One region of the Staphylococcus sp. GW821-FHT11H10 genome, then DNA from elsewhere that is predicted to be linked to it. Evidence: predicted binding sites of a transcription regulator. Region 1 holds the regulator's gene; each other region holds the start of a gene.

What was found. The regulator LexA, encoded in region 1, represses DNA repair genes until DNA is damaged. The targets are predictions, from matches to a motif close to CGAACATATGTTCG.
Region 2: a site for LexA is predicted at 1,860-1,873, ahead of AC1RRU_RS06470 (YolD-like family protein). Genes of this name have one in related genera too.
Region 3: a site for LexA is predicted at 1,934-1,947, ahead of AC1RRU_RS04380 (YolD-like family protein). Genes of this name have one in related genera too.
Region 4: a site for LexA is predicted at 1,654-1,667, ahead of uvrB (excinuclease ABC subunit UvrB). Genes of this name have one in related genera too.

What each region holds. Positions count from the first base shown of each region.
Region 1 covers NZ_JBXARC010000001.1:247,426-250,644, reverse strand. The annotation lists gene tkt (transketolase) at 1-166, opposite strand, end outside; gene AC1RRU_RS01295 (DUF896 domain-containing protein) at 270-503, opposite strand; gene sosA (DNA damage-induced cell division inhibitor SosA) at 627-860, opposite strand; gene lexA (transcriptional repressor LexA) at 1,003-1,626, shown strand; gene AC1RRU_RS01280 (CAP domain-containing protein) at 1,856-2,881, opposite strand; gene guaC (GMP reductase) at 2,896-3,219, opposite strand, start outside.
Region 2 covers NZ_JBXARC010000009.1:19,291-22,509, reverse strand. The annotation lists gene AC1RRU_RS06480 (N-acetylmuramoyl-L-alanine amidase) at 1-1,383, shown strand, start outside; gene AC1RRU_RS06475 (CsbD family protein) at 1,600-1,782, shown strand; gene AC1RRU_RS06470 (YolD-like family protein) at 1,898-2,308, shown strand; partial or broken gene AC1RRU_RS06465 (hypothiocyanous acid reductase MerA) at 2,885-3,022, opposite strand; gene hypR (redox-sensitive transcriptional regulator HypR) at 3,009-3,219, opposite strand, start outside.
Region 3 covers NZ_JBXARC010000005.1:38,239-41,457, forward strand. The annotation lists gene AC1RRU_RS04365 (YhgE/Pip domain-containing protein) at 1-39, shown strand, start outside; gene AC1RRU_RS04370 (hypothetical protein) at 133-654, opposite strand; gene isaB (immunodominant staphylococcal antigen IsaB family protein) at 856-1,386, shown strand; gene AC1RRU_RS04380 (YolD-like family protein) at 1,497-1,910, opposite strand; gene isaB (immunodominant staphylococcal antigen IsaB family protein) at 2,296-2,871, shown strand; gene AC1RRU_RS04390 (arginine repressor) at 3,058-3,219, shown strand, end outside.
Region 4 covers NZ_JBXARC010000006.1:46,870-50,088, reverse strand. The annotation lists gene AC1RRU_RS05090 (oxidoreductase) at 1-383, shown strand, start outside; gene AC1RRU_RS05085 (YfbR-like 5'-deoxynucleotidase) at 590-1,231, shown strand; gene AC1RRU_RS05080 (CsbA family protein) at 1,237-1,464, shown strand; gene uvrB (excinuclease ABC subunit UvrB) at 1,915-3,219, shown strand, end outside.

The DNA of each region.
Region 1 (3,219 bases):
AGTCTTTAGATTGAGGATTAAAATTTAAGTGGCGTGTCCATAAGGTATAAGCCATTGGTGCAGCTCCCATAGGTAATCCAGGGTGACCTGAATTAGCTTCTTCGATTGCATCAATACTTAAAGCTCTAATCGTATCAATCGCTAGTTGATCTTTCTCGTTAAACATCTTTAATACTTCCCTTCGACTTTAATCATCTTTCGTATATTATAACTTAAAAATATTGAAATTGATAATTGTTTAAACTCAACGAACTATAATCTAATATTTATTAATTTTTATTTTGTTCTTGTATCTTTTTTAATTTTTCAGGTGTCACATCATTACCTTCAGGATCTATCACCTTTGTACTCTCAATTTGTTGTTTAAACCCTTTTCTAAATGCTTCGAGGTATTTCTTACGTAATTTCGATTGCTCTTTAGCTTCAGCTTCAGTTAAACCTTGTTCCTTTTTCTTTTTAGCAAGCTCATTAATTCTATCTATATTTAAATTATCATTAGACATAACTATCACTCTTTCTATATTCCCATTAATATTTTCTCTTTTACTTCATAAAATATAACAAAAAAGAGGTCTGGACAAAAGCTATTGACATTTAAATAGCTTTGACAGACCTCAAATTTATAATCATCTTACAAATGCGAACACTTTGTAGTTATTTTGTTCCCCATTTGTAGTATTTACGTTCTTATTATCATCTTTAATAATTGCCTTTTTAGAAATAGTATGGTCAGTTATTTCGTACGTTTGTTCCATTTGAGCGTTATGATATAAATTCATGAAAAATACTATAAAAACAACACAAGATATTGATACAACAGCTATATTAGTTAATAATTTATTTTTATATTTATTAAACATTACTTTCACCTCTAGAACATTTGTTTGTATAAATACTTTAACAGAACATCTGTTCTTAGTCAACATAAAAACGAACAAATGTTTGTTCAATATTAAAATCAGTGCTATAATATAGTTAAATAAAATTAGGGAGTGCCTATATATGAGAGAATTAACTAAACGTCAAAGTGAAATATACGATTATATTAAACATGTAGTACAAACTAAAGGATATCCACCAAGCGTACGAGAAATTGGTGAAGCAGTAGGGTTAGCGTCGAGTTCAACTGTTCATGGTCATTTATCTAGACTGGAAGAAAAAGGATATATTAAACGAGACCCTACGAAACCGAGAGCCATTGAAATTGTTAGCGAACAAACTAACGATGCAGTTAATATGGAGGAAACAATTTATGTTCCTGTAATTGGTAAAGTTACTGCCGGAATTCCGATTACTGCAGTTGAAAATATTGAGGAATATTTCCCTTTACCAGAACATTTAACATCAACTCACAATAGTGATATTTTTATTTTAAATGTTGTGGGTGAAAGTATGATTGAGGCAGGTATTTTAGATGGAGATAAAGTTATAGTTAGAAGCCAAACCATTGCTGAAAATGGAGACATCATTGTTGCGATGACTGAAGATGATGAAGCAACAGTTAAACGCTTCTATAAAGAAAAAACACGTTATAGATTACAACCTGAAAATAGTACAATGAGTCCTATTTATCTTGATAACGTTACTGTTATCGGTAAAGTTATTGGTTTATACAGAGAACTGTAGTTTTAATTTCTAAAATTTACGTTAACCTCTCTCTTATATATTTCTATATAAAAAGAACTAGCAAAGTCTACAATGTAAACTTCGCTAGTTCTTTTGCTTTTCATTTTCTTTTTTATTCAAAATTTCTTTAACCTTATCTAGAATATCTAGTTTATTAACATCTTTAGTTGTCATAATATCAACTTCCTTATCAACAAAAAGATACCCTTAATAAGTCTCGTTAAAACACTTAGCCCGTATAATTTTCTGTCCAATATGGTTGTCGTTTTTCATTAAAATCAACGCCTACGCCTAGAGTACTGAAATTTGTATTCAATATATTCTTTCTATGACCAAGTGAAATCATTAACCCCTCATGAGCAAATATACTATTTTGTTGCCCATACGCTAAATTTTCACCTGCCACATTGAAATCAATGTCATCATCTTTTAATCGATCAAAAGGAGATTCACCATCTAAATTGTTATGATCAAAGTAATTTTGTTTTACCATGTCTTCACTATGATTTCTTGCTGTATTGGAGACATCTTTTGAGTAACTAAGTGTATTCAACCCATGCTGTTTACGCTCAGAATTAACTAAATCATAATTTTGATATTCAAAGCTTTGTTCTAATGTTGAAGATGGCGCACCGTAATGTTGAGTCAACCTTTTTTCCATGGCATCACTAACTTGAAGTAATGCAGTAACACCATTGTCATTATGTTTATCATAAAAAACAGTTGTATAAATATTATCTTCATGGAAAACATCATACTCATCGCTACTTATATCAACACGGTATCTACCTTTAACAATTTCCTTTAAAGGTTTACCAAGTCTATCCTCAACAACATTTTTAGGGGTGTTATATTTTACCTTAGATTTAGATGTAATGACATTTTGATTACTATATAAAGCATTGACTTTATTTCCTAAATAGCTAACCATTATGAAATTATCGTAATCATTATTGTAATAGGTATACCATTTAGCGCCATATTCATTAGATGTTACTCTTTTAGGTTTCCCCAATTGATTTTCAACTTTGTCTTTAGACATATTCATCTGAATATTATTAATAGCAAAGTCCTGTTCTGTAGGTGTTTTGAGCGTATTGTTTTTTAAACTCGAATCTTGATTCATAACTTGCTGAACTTTACTTCTTACGTCATTCTGTAATTTTACTAGTGTTTGATTTTCCTTTAATGGTATGAATAAAGCTACAACTAATAACACCAAAGAAAACAAAAGAAATTTTTTAATAACATACACCTACCACTCAAGTTTTAATCCTTGTCCCCATTAAAAATTGAATTTCGCACTATAACATAATCGACAGTTGTTAATGATTTTAAATCTTTTCCACCTGCATATGAAATCGAGCTTTGTAAGTCTTGTTGCATTTCAACTAAAGTATCTTTTAATGATCCTTTATGTTCAACAAACATTTTTTTACCTTCAACATTCTTGTGTTCACCTTTTTGGAATTCAGATGCACTACCAAAATACTCTTTATAACGTTTGCCGTCTAATTCAACTGTTTCACCTGGCGATTCTTCGTGAGCCGCAAATAGAGATCCTATCATTACCATGCTTGCACCAAATCGAAT
Region 2 (3,219 bases), on a different contig from region 1:
AAACAAGCTATAAGTTATCTAAAAAGTTTAGAGGGTAAAGCAGTAAACCCTGATCTTGCTTATGGATATCAATGTTTCGATGTAGCAAATCAATATTGGTTATACCTATTCGGTCATACTTTAAAAGGTGTAGGCGCTGCGGATATTCCTACATGGAACAATTTTACTGGTGAAGCTACTGTTTATGAAAATACATTATCATTCTTAGCTAAACCCGGTGATGTCGTAATATTCAACAGAAATTATGGTGAGGGTTATGGTCATGTTGGTGTCGTCATCTCTGCTACTTCTAACTCTATAACGATACTTGAACAAAACTGGTTGGGTGGTGCTTATTGGACACCACCAGAAGTAACAACAAGACGTACACATGGTTACGACTTCCCTATGTGGTTTATTAGACCGTTCTATGCTAAAGCAACGACTAAAAACAAAGTCAAAAGCAAAGCTAAGCCAGTTAAGAAAGCGAAAGCTAAGAAGGGTAAGAAAATATTACTTGTAGCTGGTCATGGTAAAGGTGCTTATTCAAACGATCCCGGTGCAGTGGCAAATGGATATAATGAACGTGATTTTAATAGAAAAGAGATTATACCTAGAATCAAGAAGTATCTTGAGAGTGTAGGTAATACGGTTGTTTTATACGGTGGCAAATCAATGAACCAAGACTTGTATCAAGACACGTTATATGGACAACGTGTAGGCAACTATTCAGATTATGGTTTATATTGGGTTAAAAAGAACGTGAAACCTGATGTGATTGTAGAATTCCACCTAGATGCTGCTAGTCCACAAGCAAGTGGCGGACATGTCATTGTAAGCGACAGATACCCCGCAGATGATATAGACAAAGCGTTATCTAGCGCTCTAGGTAAGACAGTTGGCAAAATTAGAGGTGTGACACCTAGAAATGATTTATTAAATGCTAACGTTACAGGTCAACTCAATTTAAATTACAGATTGATTGAGTTAGGTTTCATCACTAGTAAAAAGGACATGGACTATATAACTAAGAACATCAATAGTTTTACTAAGCGTATTGCAGAGGCTATCAATGGTAGACAAATCAATGCGCCTAAGAGTAAGCCATCTAAAATAAAAACAACATGGAATTGGGCAGGTAAGTTTACTGCCAACAGTACAATTAAAGTACGCAAGTCACCGGGACTTAAAGGCACTGTGGTTGAAAGTGGCTCATGGTTATACAACGGAGATTACGTTCCGTTTGACCAAGTAATCAAGAAAGATGGTTACTGGTGGATCAGATTTAGATATGTTCAACCGGGTTCAAGCAAAAAAGATTTCTACTGCGCCGTTTGTAAAATTACAGATAAACAACAAAAAATAAAAAAAGAGAAATATTGGGGTAAAATAGACTGGAAATGATATAATTAAATTACCACGACATTACACAAGGGTAGTCCTAGCGACTGCCCTCTTTTTTTGTGTTATAATCAATTCACATGTAGTCATAAGTACTTCCTTTTACATCTATAACCACCCACACATGTCACTGGGTGGCTATTTTTTATGTTTAAGATTTATTAAATTGGGTATAATTGAATCGTCCTGTGTATAATAACAAAAATGGAGGTCTTTAACATGGCAGATGAAAATAAATTCGAACAAGCTAAAGGTAATTTTAAAGAGACAGCTGGAAATGCTTTAGGTAACGAAGAATTGGAAAAAGAAGGCAAACAAGATAAAGCTTCTGGTAAAGTAAAAGAAGTTACTGAAAACGCAAAAGACAAAGTTAATGACTTTGTTGATAAATTTAAGAAATAAGAATAATATAATTAATGTACTTGTCATAAAAAAGAGTGAGTATCGCAAAGAGCTTGCTCTTTTTTTATTTACACAAACGAACATACGTTCTATAATGTTCACAAGGTGATTATTTATGAAAAAAATTAGTCCAGATATGCCTGAACCGTATTGCTATGAAACAGATTATCGTAAAATACCACGTGAATATCTAAATCCACGCATTCCACAAGGACGTGGCATAGTTAAGTGGGCGGCGTTTAAAACATTGCCAGAACAGTATGAGCGTTTAGAACAGTACATAAAAGATCAAGATAAAATAGATAAGCCCGAGTTAAGCGACCATCAACTGAATGTTCTAAACGACACACTCATATTCAAAATGTATCGTGACCCCGAAATTATCGTGAGTTACTTTGAAAATGGGTATATTAAAAAGAAAGAGGGCTACCTACACAAAGTAGACCCACATATGCAATTACTATATTTGTATGAGGGAACTAGTTTAACTACGATTAAATTAAGTGAGATAGTAGGTATAGAATAGAAAAAAACACCTAAATGAATAGGTGTTTTTTTGTAGATTTCTAGTAATTTTCTAGCGACTGACATCAATGTCAGTCGCAAATATGCTATAATATATTTACATTCTCTTGTCATTGCGGACTCGCTTCTTGTATGAAGGATGGATACGACTATGACTTTGACGGTGGGACAGAAACCGTAAAAATGGCCCGCAACCGTATAAGCTATATTTTATAGTCGCGAATGTAATATATAGTAGTGGTTGCGGAGTTTTACCTACTGGCGATTCGTTCCACAGTAGGTTTTTTATGTTATAATCAAATAGAAATTGCGGTACACATCTGCGGAGTGTACTTGAGGTAACTGTTACTGACGGTTGCCTTATTTTTATGTTATAATAAATCTACAATACATCTTTATTACCCAAGTTTGTGATGATTAACAGTTTTATATTTTAAGAGGCTAACGCTATATTCTTACCACGTTCTTATGAGCGTGGTTTTTTTATTTTAACCGCCTCGATTTCGATACGGTTATTCTAAACCCGTCGAATTCGACGGGTTTTATACATAAAAAATATATGGAAGTACACACATTATACATTTATGCATGTGCCTCCAAAGTTGTCTGAGGATTGTTCTACTAAAGCGACGTGTTGACCTTGTGATGCTGCGTACTTGGCAAGTGTCTTTCCTGCTTTACCGAAGCCAATAACTAATAAATTAAAATGTGTCATTTGATGTGTCCTCCTGAAGTGTATCTTTAATTACGTCGTTAATTGTCAAGTTACGATAAAAGTTGAGCGCTAGTGCAGTTTCTTGCTCTTTGTATTTATTCATAGTGGTTGCGATATTTCTAGAGATTGTACAATAGCTTTCTTCGCTACCAGTAAAAATACGTTGTGTTGGTAATTTATCTAACACGAAAAGTTGA
Region 3 (3,219 bases), on a different contig from region 1:
ATTTCTAAACGCGTGGCTGAAAGTAAAGTAACTGAGTAGTTACGGAAACGATATTTGTACTATAAAAAGCATTCTAACCTTATAAATGGGCTAGAATGCTTTTTATGTGCTATATATTTATTGTTGCTATGTTTAATTTTTATCTTTAGAATCACTTGAATTACCAGAACTACTTGAACTTTGTGTTGAACTATTGTTAGTTGTCGTTTTATTCTGTGTGCTAGGTTGTGATGTTGATGGCTGTTGCGTAGAAGGTTGTTGTGTACTTGGTTGTTGTGTTGTTTGAGTTTCTTTAGTATTTTTTTCTGAAGTAGCACTTTCTGAACTCTTTTGTCTTGAACTGCTTTCTTTTGTTTTAGATTCTTGTGTTCGAGTTGTCGAGTTATTTTGTTGTGTAGAATAACTTTGTTGCGTGTTTACAGTGTTGTTTGACTTTGGTTCTGATTGTGCATTTTCTCCATTATTAGATGTAGTAGATTGCTCATCAGTTTGTTCTTCTTTCGTTTTATCTTTCTTCTCTTTTTTATCATGCTTCTCAGTTTTATGATCATCACTTGAATTTGATTGTTTAGTACCAGTTGCTGCAAAGAATATTGAAAAACCTAAAGCAACAACAAGTAATAAAATGACGATACCTGCCAATACTTTTTTCAAGGTGTATCCTCCGTCCTTAATTCATTTCTTTATCTTATTATAATAAAACTTCATAAAATAGATAGTATTTACACAATTTTATAATATTAAATTTTGTTTACTAAAATTTTTGATAAATAGGTCTTAAGTACAGTGAATGTTTGTATGTATTGTGCGATAATATAAATGAAGTGTAATTCTAATATAGAAAGAAGGACTAACATGAATAAAGTAGTTAAAACTATTGCCTCAACAACATTAGCATTTGGAACACTTTTAGGAGTGAGTAGCGCTGTATTACCAGTACAAGATACTGCTCATGCAGCAACGCAAACTAAAGGGTATTACTACTCTTATAATGGTTACGTTGATAAAGACGCTAAATTCTTAACAGACAAGAACTTTATTAACGCAATCAAACACGACAACATTAAATTTAATGGTATCAAACTTGCTAAAACAAATAGCACAACTGTAAAAGAAAAGTATAATCAGAAATTTACTGGCGTAACAAGCAATGGCAAAAAAGCGAATAAATTACAATTTATAGTTAAAGGCGATTTAACGTACAGTCAACTTAAAAAAGCTTATGGTAAAGATTTGAAAAAAGTAAAAGGCAACAATAATGTTAAAGGTAGCGGTATTTACGTTTATAAACCAAATAAAGATGGTTTAGCAACATCATTTGTTCTTAATAACAATAAAGTTGTAGAAGTAGATATTAGTTACGTAGGCTTTACAACAAGTAAATAATATTTAGAAGAGCGCATAAATGGGACTTCCTCATCTATGCGCTTTAATTTATCTCTAGTTAAAATAAAACTCATGTTTCAGTGATATGAGTCACTAATTACGCAACACACTTACTCTACATTACAAATAACCTCAAAATCGAGTTTCATCGTTTGTGAACCGTTCTCGTTACTAATTGTGATACAGCGATTTAGCGAGTCGATACGACGTATATACGCTGCAATTGATTGGATATAGCCATTTCTCCAATAACTAATCATTGCCAGTTGGTGCTGTGTGAATTTATATGTGAGCTGTCGATTGATATTTTCGAATTGATCATCTGACAATGAAGGCATGGCAATTTTATTCTGTTCCTCAATAAAATCATTCAATTGTTGATATTGTTCTGGCATTGTTGCAAAGGGAGCCCACTTCACCATGCCACGTCCTTGAGGAATGTTAGCGTCTAGATATTGTCTTGGTATTTTACGATAATCTGTTTCATATTTATACTCATCTGGCGCATTAGGATTTGGAATCATGTTAACCACCTCAAATTCATTATAGAACATATGTTCGCATTTTGGAAGTGGTTTTCTACAATATAAAGTAATTTTATATTTATTTTGGAAAAGTAAAAAAACTATATAAAAGAGCCATAAGTTTAACAAAGGGGAAGTAAACTTATGGCTATAGTTATTACATAATATAACTTTTTGTGAAGGAGTTAATGGGGATGTTACTCCTATATTTAGTATAACATAATTTATATAAAAAAATTATTTAACGATTTGTGAAATTTAATTTTGTGTAATTATAAACAACATTACATCAAATATTAAACACTTCTAATTAGTTAACCAAAATTGTATAACAATCAAGAATGGCGTATGATATGTTTAGTTATAAAGAAAGAAGGCTTCTAATTTGAGAAAAATTACAAAAACATTAGTCGCAACGACATTAGCACTAAGCACATTATTTGGTGTAGGTGTTACAAGTGCATTGACGGACACATCTATTGCACATGCTGAATCTAAAGCTACAACAAACACAACTCATTCTAAAGCGAATGCGACATCTGCATATTACAATTATAAAGGATATGCAGGTCAAGACGTATCTTTTGTATTAGATAAACATTTTAAAAATGCGGTAAAAGCTGAAAATGTTACATTCAATGGTATTAAATTGAAAGCAACAACATCATCTAAAAATGTGAAAAAATATGATCAATATTTTAGAAACGTTTCGAAAGATGGTAAAACAGCATCATTACTTGATTTAAACGTAACGGGTAAAATGACATTGGATCAATTAAATAAAACTTACGGTAAAGATTTACAAAAGGTAAATAACCAAAAGCATAATACAACAGGTATCTATTTCTACCAACCAAATTCAAAAGGAATGACGGTATGGTTTGATGTAGATAACGGTAAAGTTGATCGCGTGGTAATAGGTTATAGCACTGTAAAACAAGCTATGAAAGAATCAAAATAGCATAACTTGAAAGACACCTCAATAGTTGGATGATAAATCTTACTTTTGGGGCGTTTTTATGTAAATAATTAAATTTATAACAGATTTTATGAAATACCCCACACAAAGAAAGACAAAAAAATGATACGTTAAAAGTAAAACATAAATATAGCAGTAGGCTGTATAGGGATAGAGGGAGTTTATAATATGAAAAAGAATAAACGTCTAGATCTCATCGCAACGGTAGTTAAGAATAACCGATTTAACAAAAAGGAAGAGATTGCAGATTACATCGATACGCATTTCGGGGTGCGCTATAGCGTAACTACGATTTCAAGAGATTTGAAAGAATTAAAGATTTTTAAAGTT
Region 4 (3,219 bases), on a different contig from region 1:
CTACGAAATATGCATTAGAAGCTTTTAGCGATGCTTTACGAATGGAAGTAGAGGAATTCGGGATAGAAGTATCTATTATTGAACCAGGTGGGATTAAAACAGATTGGGGTATCATCGCTGCAGATAAATTAGCTGATTCTGCAAAAGGCGGTGCCTATGAAGCTACTGCGATGAAAGTGGCTCAAAGTATGAAGAAGCAATATCATTCTAATTTGCTTTCAAATCCAATGGTAGTCACAAAAGCGATTTCAAAAGCCATAGATAGTAATAAACCTAAACCACGTTATCTAATAGGATTTGCAGCTAAACCTCTTGTGTTTTTACATGCTATATTGCCAACCAAAGTATTCGATAAAATGATGAAAGCTTCAAATTCAATTTAACGAATCGTAATATAATCATTCGACAAATTGTATACATAAGACACCTCGATAGTTCATTTAAGTGTGAAACTATGCTGAGGGTCTTATTTTTTATACTTTTTCAACATTTACAATGTATAAAGAATTGACACTTCTCATTGAAATGTTGATTGATATAATAAATGTAAGTATAATCTTTATTTAATAGAGTATGGAGGTAAGGTAAAATGGGTGTTCATCAATACTTTAAGAGACTTTCTGATTTAGAGAAATTAATTCGCTTACCAGGTAAATTTAAATATTTTGAACATAATGTTGCTGCTCACTCTTTTAAAGTTACTAAGATTGCACAATATTTAGCGACTGTAGAAGAACATCATGGTAATACTATTGATTGGAAAAGTTTATATGAAAAAGCACTAAATCATGATTTTGCAGAAGTGTTTACTGGTGATATTAAAACACCAGTGAAGTACGCTAAAACTGAATTGAAAATGTTGTTTTCTCAAGTTGAACAAGATATGGTGGACACGTTTATTAATGAAGAAATACCTGAACCTTATAAAGATATTTATCGAGAACGACTACAAGAGGGGAAAGATGATTCGTTAGAGGGTCAAATTTTATCCGTAGCCGACAAAATTGATTTATTGTATGAAACGTTCGGTGAAATACAGAAACGTAATCCCGAGGACTTATTCTTTGAAATTTATGAACACAGCTTGGAAACAATCATGCAATTTGATCACTTAAGTTCTGTTCAAGATTTCATAGAAAATGTCATACCTGAAATGCTAACTGAAAACTTCATTCCTCGAGCAGAATTGCGAGAAACTACTATGGCGATTTTAAATCGAAGAAGTAGGTGAGATAAATGATTTGGTACGCTTTAGCTGCATTTTTTCCATGTGTATTAGTCGTGTTGTTTAGTGTCATAACTCGAAGTAAATGGGTTGGTGTTATTGTGACATTAATTTTGATAGCTGCTTCAATTTACAAAGGGTTCTTTCACAATGAATGGATAATCTTTATCGATGTAGTATCCTTATTAGCTGGATATGTCATCATAGATAACCTTGAATTTCATAAGCATCAAGACTAAACATTATTAAACAGAACTTTTGAATGTTACTGTAAGTTGGTTTATAGTGTAAATGCACAATTTGTCCAAATGGAAGTGAAAATTTAAAGTGTATTTAAGAGCGGGCGTCATTAAATTATATATGAATAAATCACACGCATTAGTGGAATATAAAATAAGAATAAATGTTTTTGAAAATACAAACGTAAGCGAACAAACGTTTGTATTTTTATTTATATGTTTGATAAAATAGTCTTAAGTGAGCGTAGTTTACAAATAATAGAAAATTATAAAGTGAATGAATTTATGAATTTCACTTAATAAGGTCGTTTAAGCTATTTCAGTAGAATTTTTATTAAGAATAAAGATATAAATTTAAACAAATCATTGTTAAAGATTCGTACATCATTTATTTACACCATAGTTTTAAAAAATAGTTAAGAATGCTTAATTCGAGGAGGGCTTATCAGAATGGTGGAACATTACCCGTTTAAATTGAATTCTGAGTTTGATCCACAAGGGGACCAACCACAAGCAATAGAGAAAATAGTCAAAGGTGTTAAAGAAGGAAAGCGTCATCAAACGCTTTTAGGAGCCACTGGGACAGGTAAGACATTTACAATGAGTAATGTTATTAAAGAAGTGGGGAAACCAACGCTCATCATTGCACACAATAAAACATTAGCGGGACAACTTTATAGTGAGTTTAAGGAATTTTTTCCTGAAAATAGAGTAGAATACTTTGTTAGTTATTATGATTACTATCAACCAGAAGCCTATGTACCTTCTACAGACACGTTTATTGAGAAAGATGCCTCAATTAATGACGAAATTGACCAACTACGACATTCTGCCACAAGTGCATTATTTGAACGTGATGATGTCATTATCATAGCCAGTGTCAGCTGTATCTATGGTTTAGGTAATCCGGAAGAATATAAAGATTTAGTAGTAAGTGTTCGAGTTGGTATGGAAATGGATCGAAGTGAACTGCTTCGTAAACTCGTAGACGTACAATATTCTAGAAATGATATTGATTTCCAACGTGGTACATTTAGAGTACGTGGCGACGTGGTGGAAATTTTCCCAGCTTCACGTGAAGAAATGTGTATTCGTGTTGAATTTTTTGGCGATGAAATTGATCGAATTCGAGAAGTTAATTATTTAACGGGAGAAGTCATTCGCGAACGTGAACATTTCGCGATTTTCCCGGCGTCTCACTTCGTAACACGTGAAGAAAAAATGAAAGTTGCCATAGAACGTATTGAGAAGGAATTAGAAGAGAGATTAAAAGAATTAAAAGATGAGAATAAGCTATTAGAAGCACAACGTCTAGAGCAACGAACGAATTATGATTTAGAAATGATGAGAGAAATGGGATTCTGTTCGGGTATCGAGAACTATTCTGTACATCTAACGTTAAGACCTTTAGGTTCAACACCTTATACGTTACTAGATTATTTCGGTGATGACTGGTTAGTAATGATCGATGAGTCTCACGTTACATTGCCACAAATAAGAGGGATGTTTAATGGTGACCGTGCGCGTAAGCAAGTGCTAGTAGATCATGGTTTCCGATTACCTAGTGCGATGGATAACCGACCATTAAAATTTGAGGAGTTTGAACAAAAAACGAATCAATTGGTATATGTATCAGCTACACCAGGACCTTATGAGATTGAACATACCGATGAAATGATTGAACAAATTATCCGTCCTACTGGTCTTTTAGATCCTAAAATTGATGTTCGACCAACTAAAAATCAAATTGATGAT